Regions from separate parts of the Pseudomonas sp. Pdm06 genome, predicted to be linked through region 1. Evidence: riboswitches for the same ligand, from Rfam matches in the RefSeq annotation. Region 1 holds a riboswitch; the other holds the start of a gene.
What was found. Region 1 has a riboswitch for cobalamin ahead of IB266_RS30140 (ABC transporter substrate-binding protein). Riboswitches for the same ligand answer to the same signal wherever they lie in the genome.
Positions count from the first base shown of each region.

Region 1 (5,045 bases):
CAACAGCGCCGTGGCCGAGCCGCCGATTCCCAGGCCCACCCCTACTTCGGTGTACATGCAAGGTCCGGTGATGTCGTCACTGGTCAGGTCGCGAGCGACCAAGGCATCGCTGACAAACACCTTGCCGGTGCTGGGAAACGCCTCCGCCGCGCCGGCCGCAGCCACACCCTTGCCCTTGATCTGGATATTGATCTTGCCGAAACGCGGCAGCCGCGCGCCAAATCCGGCACCTACTCCAACGCCGCCGTAGCGGTAGCTGACGTCCTCGCCCTCGGGCGAACGCAGGATGATCGAACCGCCACTGCCCGCCACCATGACCACGGTCAGACCGCCGCCGCTGGCGGTCTGATACTGCCAGCGACTTTCATTGACCGGGATCGGGATGTTGTAGCTCATACGTTAAAGTCCTTTATGTGAATGAACCGCACCGCGACCGCGCTGACGGATAGCTTTTGCCAGACCAACAAGCGTGAACACCAGACCGATAAGACCCAGGACCCCGGAAGTGCCCCACAGCGCGGCCGAGTCATCGACGATGGCGCTGTTGGCAGGCTGCTCGGGCAGGTAGTGCACCCGCACCGGCTGACCCTGCTGATAGCCGAAAATGAAGCCGCCCTGGGGGTAGGAGATTTTTTCACCACTGCTCGTAGTGAAGGCGATCTCAGGATGCGAACCACCGGCATTCAAGTGGCTGACGATGCCATCGGCGGTCTGTGCGCGGTCGAGAAACTCGCGTCGCTCAAGCGTGAGATTGATGGCAATGCTCAACAAACCGATACCAATCAGGGCAAACAGCAGGCCCAGCAATATCTTCCCGATGTGTGACGGGGTGTAGTTAGCCATGGTTTGTCTCAGTGTTCGTCCATGAAGAGGGCGACCAGAATAGCAAGAAGCGGCGCTATGCCGCACCTCCCGAAAATCATTCCCGCAATCGTACGATGCCAGGGGAAGGCCTCCCAGTGGCGAGTGGTGATAAACACCCTGATCGACTACCATGCCCAGCGCCGGTTCCCCCACGGGACTAATAGGGAATCCGAGATGCCTCGCACGGCATCAAACGGAACTGCCCCCGCAACTGTAGGTGCTGAGTCTGCTCCTCAATGGCCACTGGGATCGCCCCGGGAAGGCTGGAGCCAGGCGATGACGCATCAGTCAGGAGACCTGCCGGCCAAGTCAATCACTAACCGGCGGGGTGTCCGGGAAGGGCATCCTTGCGTTGCGCGTCACTGGGCCGATCGGCACTTCAGTGCTTCAGCGGCAACGTTCGATGATGTGTTTTCCAGTCCGTCCCCTGCTCCGTGTACGGTCAACTGGAGTTTGCATCATGCTGCTGCCCCGCCTTACCTCCCTCGTCATTGCCCTGGGTCTGCCGAGCCTCGCCCACGCGGCCCCGACTCAATACCCCCTGACCCTCGAGAACTGCGGCAGCACGCTGACTTTCGAGCAATCGCCCAGTCGCACCGTGACCATCGGCCAGGCCGGCACTGAAATGCTCTATGCCATGGGGTTGAGCGACAAGGTGGTCGGCACTTCGCTCTGGTTCAACGATGTGCAGATGAAATACAAGGCGCAGAACGACAAGATCGAACGCCTGGCCGATAACGAGCCGAGCTTCGAGGCGGTGATCGGCAAACGTCCGCAACTGGTGGCGGTGGAACTGGAATGGATGGTCGGGCCGCAAGGCGTGGTCGGTACCCGCCAGCAGTTTCACGAACTGAAGATCCCGACCTACCTGATGCCCTCCGATTGCGAAGCCAAGGATAATCTGGTCGGTGCGGACGGCACGCGGCTGGAGGCGTTTCGCATCGACAGCATCTACAAGAGCATCAGCCAGTTGGCTGAAATCTTCGACGTACAGGAGCGTGGCCAGCAGTTGAACGCCCAACTCAAGGCCAGCCTGGCGAAGTCTATCGCCACGGTGCAGGCCAAGGATCTGAAGCAGACGAGTGCGCTGTTCTGGTTCTCCAGCGCCAGTCTGGACATCGACCCCTATGTGGCCGGGCACAAGGGCATTCCTGACTTCATGCTCAGTACCCTGGGCGTGCGCAACGTGGTCGAGTCCGATGAGGAATGGCCGACCGTCGGCTGGGAAACCATCGCCAAGGCCAACCCAACCTTCCTGGTCATCGCCCGCATGGATCGCCGACGTTTTCCGGCTGATGACCATGAAAAGAAGCTGCAATTCCTGCGCAGTGACCCGGTGACCCGCAATATGGACGCGGTGAAAAACAACCGCATCATCATTCTCGATGCGATGGCCATGCAAGCCAGCATCAGAATGTTCGACGGCCTGGAAACCCTGGCGACGGCCATCAGCGGCTACGACCTGCCGAAATGATTCCGACGCTGATTCGAACGTTGCTGGCGTTGGCGGCGCTGCTCCTGGCAGTGATTGCCGGCGTGGCCATCGGCGAGACGAGTATCGAGCCGAGTGTGGTGTTCCAGGTGCTGGCCAACAAACTGTGGGCCGCAGGTTATGCCCTCGACCCGATAGACGAAGGCATCGTCTGGAACTACCGGCTGACCCGTGCGCTGGTGGCGGCGGCCTGCGGTGCGGGCCTGGCGACCTGCGGGGTGATCTTGCAATCGCTGTTGCGTAACCCGTTGGCCGATCCTTACCTGCTCGGCATCTCCGCCGGCGCCTCGACAGGCGCGGTACTGGTGGCGCTGCTGGGCATTGGGGCGGGGCTGATTTCGTTGTCGGTCGGGGCCTTTGCCGGGGCCGTTGCCGCGTTCGCCGTGGTCGTTTTGCTGGCCCGTGCCAGTCGCTCACCCGCTGGCACCGGGCAGATCATCCTGGCCGGGATTGCCGGCTCGCAGTTGTTCAATGCGCTCACCGCGTTTCTGATTACCAAGTCCGCCAGTTCCGAACAAGCTCGCGGCATCATGTTCTGGTTACTGGGAAATCTCAGTGGGGTCCGTTGGCCGTCGGTGTGGTTGTCGGTGCCCGTGGCATTGATCGGTCTCGCGGTGTGCCTGTGGCACCGGCGGGCGCTGGACGCCTTTACCTTTGGCGCCGACTCGGCCGCCTCCCTTGGCATTCCGGTACGCCGGGTGCAATTTCTGCTGATCAGCTGCGCGGCACTGGTGACAGCGGTGATGGTGTCGATTGTGGGCTCCATCGGTTTCGTCGGGTTGGTCATTCCCCATGCCGTGCGTTTGTTGCTGGGGACCCGGCATGCGCGCCTGTTGCCAGCAAGCGCGTTGGGTGGCGCGGTGTTCCTGATCGCCGCCGATGTCTTCTCGCGAACGCTGATCAAAGGCCAAGTCATCCCGGTCGGCGTCATCACTGCACTGGTGGGTGCTCCGGTGTTCGCGTTGATCCTGATCGGTCGGAGAAATGCCCGATGAATGCCGTCACCTCTGTTATCGGCGAATCCGTGCTGAGTTGTTCCGCCCTCGGGTTCCATGTGCGGGACGCCGAGTTGTTGCACGATATCCACCTGGACATCCGCCGAGGCGAAACCCTGGGCCTCGTCGGGCCCAACGGTTCGGGAAAATCCACACTGCTCAAACTGCTGGCGGGCGTGCGCGCCCCCAGCCGGGGCGACATTCAGCTCAACAACCAGCCCCTCAAGACGCTGGCACGGCGAACCGTCGCGCAGACCCTGGCCGTGGTTGAGCAACAGGCCGACACACTGGATGCGATCAGCGTGTTCGACGCCGTTGCCTTGGGCCGAACGCCGTGGCTATCAGCCTTGAGTCCGTGGTCAAACGAAGACGCCGCCATCGTCCAGCAGGCGCTGTGGGACGTCGATGCGGCGCACTTGAAAAACCGCACCTGGCACAGTCTGTCCGGCGGTGAACGCCAACGCGTTCACATCGCTCGGGCCCTGGCCCAACGCCCGCAGATTCTATTGCTGGACGAACCCACCAATCACCTGGATATCCAGCATCAGCTCGCCATCCTGAAAGTAGTGCAAGCGCTACCTGTCACGACGGTCATCGCCCTGCATGACCTGAACCAGGCGTTGACCTGTGATCGCCTGGCGGTACTGGAACGGGGCCGGCTGGTGGCCCTCGGCAAACCACTGGAGGTGCTGACCCCGCAACGCTTGCAGGATACGTTCGGCGTGCACGCCCATTACCTGATCGACCCTTTCGACGGCGCGCAGATCCTGCGATTTCGTTCCGTTTGACTGAATCTCGGGGTTCGGAAAAAACCGAACCCTATGCAAGTGCTCAGATTCAGCCAAGCGACGGGGCGAGCCCGGAAGATAAAGCCGACACATTGGCCCGCGCCGCGTGCAGTTTTTTGTAGCTGTCGATCAGGCGCAGGTGTCTATCGAGACCCTCCAGCTTCATGCTGGTCGGCGTCAAGCCATGGAAGCGCACGCTGCCGTCCACCGAGCCGATCGCCGCATCCATCCGCTCGTTGCCAAACATCCGACGGAAATTGGCCTCGTAGTCTTCCAGTTCCAGGTCTTCGTCCAGCTTCATCTCCAGCACCACATTCACGGCCTGGTAGAACAACCCGCGCTCAACCGTGTTGTCGTTGTACTGCAAGAAGGTTTCCACCGCTTCCTTCGCCTCTTCGAACTGCTGCAGGGCCAGATAGATCAGCAGCTTCAACTCCAGGATCGTCAACTGGCCCCAAGCCGTGTTGTCATCGAACTCGATGCCGATCAAGGTGGTGATGTCGGTGTAGTCGTCCAGCTCGCTTTCCACCAGACGCTCGACCAGCGCTTGCAGTTCGTCTTCGTCCAGGCGATGCAGGTTCAGGATGTCGGCGCGGAAAAACAGCGCTTTGTTGGTGTTATCCCAGATCAGATCGTCCACGGGATAGATTTCCGAATAGCCCGGCACCAGGATGCGGCACGCTTTCGCGCCGATATGCTCGTAGACCGCCATGTACACTTGCTTGCCCATGCCTTCGAGGATGCCGAACAAGGTCGCGGCCTCCTCGGCATTCGAGTTTTCACCCTGGCCGGAGAAGTCCCACTCCACGAATTCGTAATCTGACTTGGCGCTGAAGAAGCGCCACGACACCACGCCGCTGGAGTCGATGAAGTGCTCGACGAAGTTATTCGGCTCGGTCACCGCAT
Region 1 covers NZ_JACVAH010000028.1:43,443-48,487, reverse strand. Annotated here, with positions in the region: gene IB266_RS30150 (hypothetical protein) at 1-396, opposite strand, end outside; gene IB266_RS30145 (DUF3592 domain-containing protein) at 400-843, opposite strand; cobalamin riboswitch at 989-1,184, shown strand; gene IB266_RS30140 (ABC transporter substrate-binding protein) at 1,325-2,338, shown strand; gene IB266_RS30135 (FecCD family ABC transporter permease) at 2,335-3,351, shown strand; gene IB266_RS30130 (ABC transporter ATP-binding protein) at 3,348-4,139, shown strand; gene IB266_RS30125 (OsmC domain/YcaO domain-containing protein) at 4,189-5,045, opposite strand, start outside.

Region 2 (5,045 bases), on a different contig from region 1:
TGGCCAGGTAGGCATCCAGGGCCAGGCTCTGGTGACACGGACGCAGGTCGAGGCTGTCCAGGTCGTTACTGACCCCGCCGAGCAATTGCTGGATCAACGCAGTGCCGCTCGCCGGCAGTTCGGCCGGCAGTGGATAGCCCTCGGCCTGCATGGCCCGCAGGATATTCAAGGCCGCCGCTGGCGTATCCAGGCCGACGCCGTTGCCGATGCGTCCGTCCCGGGTCGGGTAGTTGGCGAGGATCAGCGCCACACGCTTCTGCCCATTGGGCAGGCGCGCCAGGGTGGTCCAACGTCGGGCCAGCTCGGCGACAAAATCCATGCGTTCGGGTACGGCGCGGTAGCAGACCACGTCGCTCTGGCTGCGCTCACTGCGCCAGGCCAGGTCCTTGAAACTGATGGGGCGGCTGATGATCCGCCCGTCCAGCTCCGGCAAGGCAATGTGCATCGCCAAGTCTCGCGGGCCCAGGCCCTGCTCGCTGGCGCGCCAGCCCGGTTCGTTGTCCTGGGCGCAAATGGCCTGGATCACCGGGATATTGCGGCGAAACGGTCGCAAGTGCGGGGCTTCGGGGCTGGATTGAGCGAAGCCGGTGGTATTGAGGATCACCCCCGCTTCCACTTCATCCAACCAGTCTTCCACCCGCGCCAGGCAACCGGGCTCCTTGAGGCTCGCCACCGCAATCGGCAACGGGTTGAGCCCCGCCGCTTGCAGGCGCTGGCAGAACACGTCGATGAACGCGGTGTTCGCCGCTTGCAAGTGGGAACGATAAAACAACACCGCCGCCACCGGTTGCCCGGCGTTCCACTCGGCTTGCCAATCGCCGAGGCTGGCGCTGTTTTTTCCCGGGTGGTAGATCGCCGTGCGCGGCAGGGTCTGCGGCTCGGCCCACGGATAATCGCGGCCGAACCATTGACTGCCGAGGTAGTGAAACAGGTCCAGGGCATTGCCCAGGCCGCCCTGGCGCAAGAACTGCCAGAGCCGGTCGCGGTCCTCGACGGCCACGTTGCTCAGGTCACTGAGCTCCGGGTCCGGTCGATCATCCCCCGGCACCAGGATCAGCTTCACCCCGCGCCCGGCCAGGTCCATCAGGCGCTCGATGCCGTAGCGCCAATAACCAATGCCGCCGTGCAGCGACAGCAGGATGACCTTGGCGTGGCGCAGCACGTCTTCGAAATACAGATCCACCGAGGCGTGGTTCTGCACCTGCATCGGGTTGGCGAGGCGAAACTCCGGATAATCGCCCGGCAACTGCTTCGCCGCTTCGGCCAGCAGCGCCAGGCTGGAGTCGCCGCTGCACAGGATCACCAGTTCGGCGGGGGTTTGCCCGAGGTCGGCAATGTTGTCATCCGACACGAAACCGCCGGGCTGGGTCCTGAGCAGGTGCATGGCTTAGGCGCTGAGGGCGGCGCGCAACTGCGCTTCGAGCAGTGCGGCATCGAGTGCCTGGCCGATCAGCACCAGACGGGTGACCCGCGCTTCCTCGGCGCCCCACTGGCGGTCGAAATGTTTATCGAAACGCGTGCCAACGCCTTGGATCAGCAGGCGCATCGGCTTGTTCGGGATCGCCGCGAAACCCTTGACCCGCAGCACGCCATGCTGGACCACCAGTTGCGTCAGCGCATCCAGCAACAGACTTTCGTCGGCCTGGGGCAGTTCGATGGAGATGGAATCGAAGGCGTCATGATCGTGGTCGTCATCGTCGCCATCGTGGTGATGGTCGTGATGGCTGTGGCGGCCGTCGATGTGCTCTTCGGAACCGGCGCCCAGGCCGATCAACACGTCCAGCGGCAGGCGACCGCTGCTGGCTTCGATGACCTTGACCGCCGGCGGCAGCTCTTCGGCGACTTCCAGGCGAACCTTGGCCAAGTCTTCAGGGCTGATCAGGTCAGCCTTGTTGAGGATCACCAGGTCAGCACTCGCCAGTTGGTCGGCGAACAGCTCGTGCAACGGCGATTCGTGATCCAGGTTCGGGTCGAGTTTGCGCTGGGCATCGACCTGGTCGGGGAAGGCGGCGAAGGTGCCGGCAGCCACGGCTGGGCTGTCGACCACAGTGATCACCGCATCGACGGTGCAGGCGCTGCGGATTTCCGGCCATTGAAAGGCCTGGACCAACGGCTTGGGCAAGGCCAGGCCGGAGGTTTCGATCAGGATATGGTCGAGGTCGCCGCGCCGGGCTACCAGCTCGCGCATCACCGGGAAGAATTCTTCCTGCACTGTGCAGCACAGGCAGCCGTTGGCCAGTTCGTAGACGCGGCCGTTGGCTTCTTCTTCGGTGCAACCGATGGCGCACTGCTTGAGGATCTCGCCGTCGATACCCAGCTCGCCAAACTCGTTGACGATCACGGCGATGCGCCGGCCTTGGGCGTTGTCGAGCATGTGCCGCAGCAAGGTGGTTTTACCCGAGCCGAGAAAGCCGGTGACGATGGTGACAGGGAGTTTGGCCAGTGTTTTCATCGGATGCCCTTTGGCAAGGTGGCGGGCAAACGGGACGACAACCGCGGGCACAGGTGTGCACGGAAGATTTCGCCACCGGATCACCCCGCCCGGTTGTAGTGAGAATCTGTCTCGAGGCAGGTCTCCTGGCTGACGGCGGGCCAGTCGTTCGACTGGCAATGGCTGCGCCTTCCCGTGCGCCTTTGGTAAAAGGGCATGCACAGTGGCCTTGCAGAAACCTCACCGTTCACAGTTGCGGGGGCAGCCGCGGCTTGGACCGCGTTCCCTTCTTAGCTTCGGCGCAGGCCGAAGAACCTCGAAGGCGCAAGGCTACGCAGGGTGTGGGGGCGGGTCAATCTCCGCAAGTGAGTTCTGCGGTGTCTTTGCCGCCGCCATCGCGAGCAAGCTCGCTCCCACATTGGATCCCGCAGCCCCCTGTGGGAGCGAGCTTGCTCGCGATGGGCTGCGCAGCGGCCCCCTGTGCATTGACGGCCCCGCCCCACCCATGCTCTCCTGTGCGCCTAGTTACGGGTGCCCTTCACAGGGTGAAACGGGAAACCGGTGAATCGTGTGCTTTACTCCAAAGCCACGTCAGTCCGGTGCTGCCCCCGCAACGGTAAGCGAGCGAAGCGTCTGAACCACTGTGTCCCCGGACATGGGAAGGTGACGCTTGCAGGCAAGGCCCAGCCCCTGCCCCTCGCGAGCCCGGAGACCGGCCCATGACTCAAGCATCAACAAACCCGCGGTGGGCGGGCGCTGTTCGAACCTGGGCGATCTTTCGTCCGGGATCTCATTGCGCTCGCATCCCCACGGAACAAAAACAGAGGGAAGCGCCATGTCGACCATCAGCAGCACCGCCCGCACCGCCAGCAGCACCACCACCACCACCCTGAGCCAACGCCTGAGCGCCGCGATCCTGGCTTCGATCCTGGGCGCGGGGCTGGTCTATTTCGCCGGCTTCTCCCACATCGAAGCGGTGCACAACGCCGCCCACGATACCCGCCACAGCGCCGCCTTCCCCTGCCACTGAGAACTGACGACATGATCAAGCGTATCGCGCAGACCGCCGGTTTCAGCGGCTTGCTGGCCGCCCTGCTGCTGACCCTGTTGCAGAGTTTCTGGGTATCGCCGCTGATTCTCCAGGCGGAAACCTTCGAGAAAGCCCCGGCGACCGAGGTCCATGAGCACACCGACGGTGTGGCCCACACCCATGATGCCGAGGCCTGGGAACCGGAAGATGGCTGGCAGCGCGTGCTGTCCACCACCGGCGGCAACCTGGTGGTCGCCGTGGGCTTTGCCCTGATGCTCGCGGGCCTGTACACCTTGCGCGCACCGACTCGCACCTCCCAGGGTCTGCTCTGGGGCCTGGCCGGTTATGCCACTTTCGTCCTGGCACCCACCCTCGGCCTGCCCCCGGAATTGCCCGGCACCGCAGCGGCCGACCTGGCCCAGCGGCAGATGTGGTGGATCGGCACCGCGGCGTCCACAGCGGTGGGCATTGCCCTGATCGCCTTCGGCCGGCATTGGCTGCTCAAGCTGCTGGGCGTGGCGACGTTGCTGGTGCCCCACGTTATCGGTGCGCCGCAGCCCGAAGTCCACTCGATGCTGGCGCCCGAAGCGTTGGAAAGCCAGTTCAAGATCGCCTCGCAGGTGACCAACGTCGCCTTCTGGCTGGCCCTGGGCCTGATCAGCGCCTGGCTGTTTCGCCGTGACGGTCAAGCCCACCACGACGCATGAGCACCGGGTCGATCCTGGTGATCGGCTTGGGCTGCCAGCGCGGGTGCCCGGCCAGCACGCTGCGGGCCTTGCTCGAACAGACGTTGCTGGCCCACGGCATCGAACTTCACCAGGTCCGGGCCCTGGCCAGTATCGACCTCAAGCGTGACGAGCCCGGGCTGCTGGAGCTGGCCGGGCAACTGGCCTTGCCGCTGACCTGCTTCAGTGCCGAACAGTTGGCCGGTTACGAGCGGCGGCTCAGTCATCGCTCCGAGATCGCCTTCGCGCAAACCGGTTGCTACGGCATCGCCGAAAGCGCCGCCCTGGCCTTGGCCGATCAATTGGGCACGACGCCCGCAACCCTGCTGATTCCCCGTCACACAGGCCCCATGAGCACGTTGGCATTGGCGGTCGTGGCATAAATCCCGATAATCGCCGCCCAGGATCATGAGCAATCTTCATCTGGGCGACGCTCACCCACCTTCCACAGGAGCCGGTCATGACCGTGTACTTCATCGGCGCCGGCCCCGGCGACCCGGACCTCATCACGGTCAAAGGCCAGCGACTGATCCGCCAGTGCGCGGTGATCATCTACGCCGGCTCGCTGGTGCCGACCGCCGTCCTCGAAGGCCATTGTGCCGAACAGGTGATCAACAGCGCCGAGCTGCATCTGGAACAAATCATCGAATTGATCAGCAGCGCCCATCTCAAGGGCCAGGACGTGGCCCGGGTGCACTCCGGCGACCCGAGCCTGTACGGCGCCATCGGCGAACAGATTCGTTGCCTGCGGGAACTGGACATCCCTTTCGAAATCATCCCGGGCGTGACCGCGACCTCAGCCTGCGCCGCCCTGCTGGGTGCCGAACTGACCTTGCCGGACATCTCCCAGAGCCTGATC
Region 2 covers NZ_JACVAH010000018.1:140,575-145,619, forward strand. Annotated here, with positions in the region: gene cobN (cobaltochelatase subunit CobN) at 1-1,384, opposite strand, end outside; gene cobW (cobalamin biosynthesis protein CobW) at 1,388-2,452, opposite strand; cobalamin riboswitch at 2,550-2,765, opposite strand; cobalamin riboswitch at 2,944-3,167, shown strand; gene IB266_RS25645 (CbtB domain-containing protein) at 3,267-3,461, shown strand; gene IB266_RS25650 (CbtA family protein) at 3,473-4,168, shown strand; gene IB266_RS25655 (cobalamin biosynthesis protein) at 4,165-4,569, shown strand; gene cobM (precorrin-4 C(11)-methyltransferase) at 4,647-5,045, shown strand, end outside.
Region 2: it holds a riboswitch for cobalamin, as region 1 does, so the genes downstream of both, cobW (cobalamin biosynthesis protein CobW) here and IB266_RS30140 (ABC transporter substrate-binding protein) in region 1, are expected to answer to the same signal.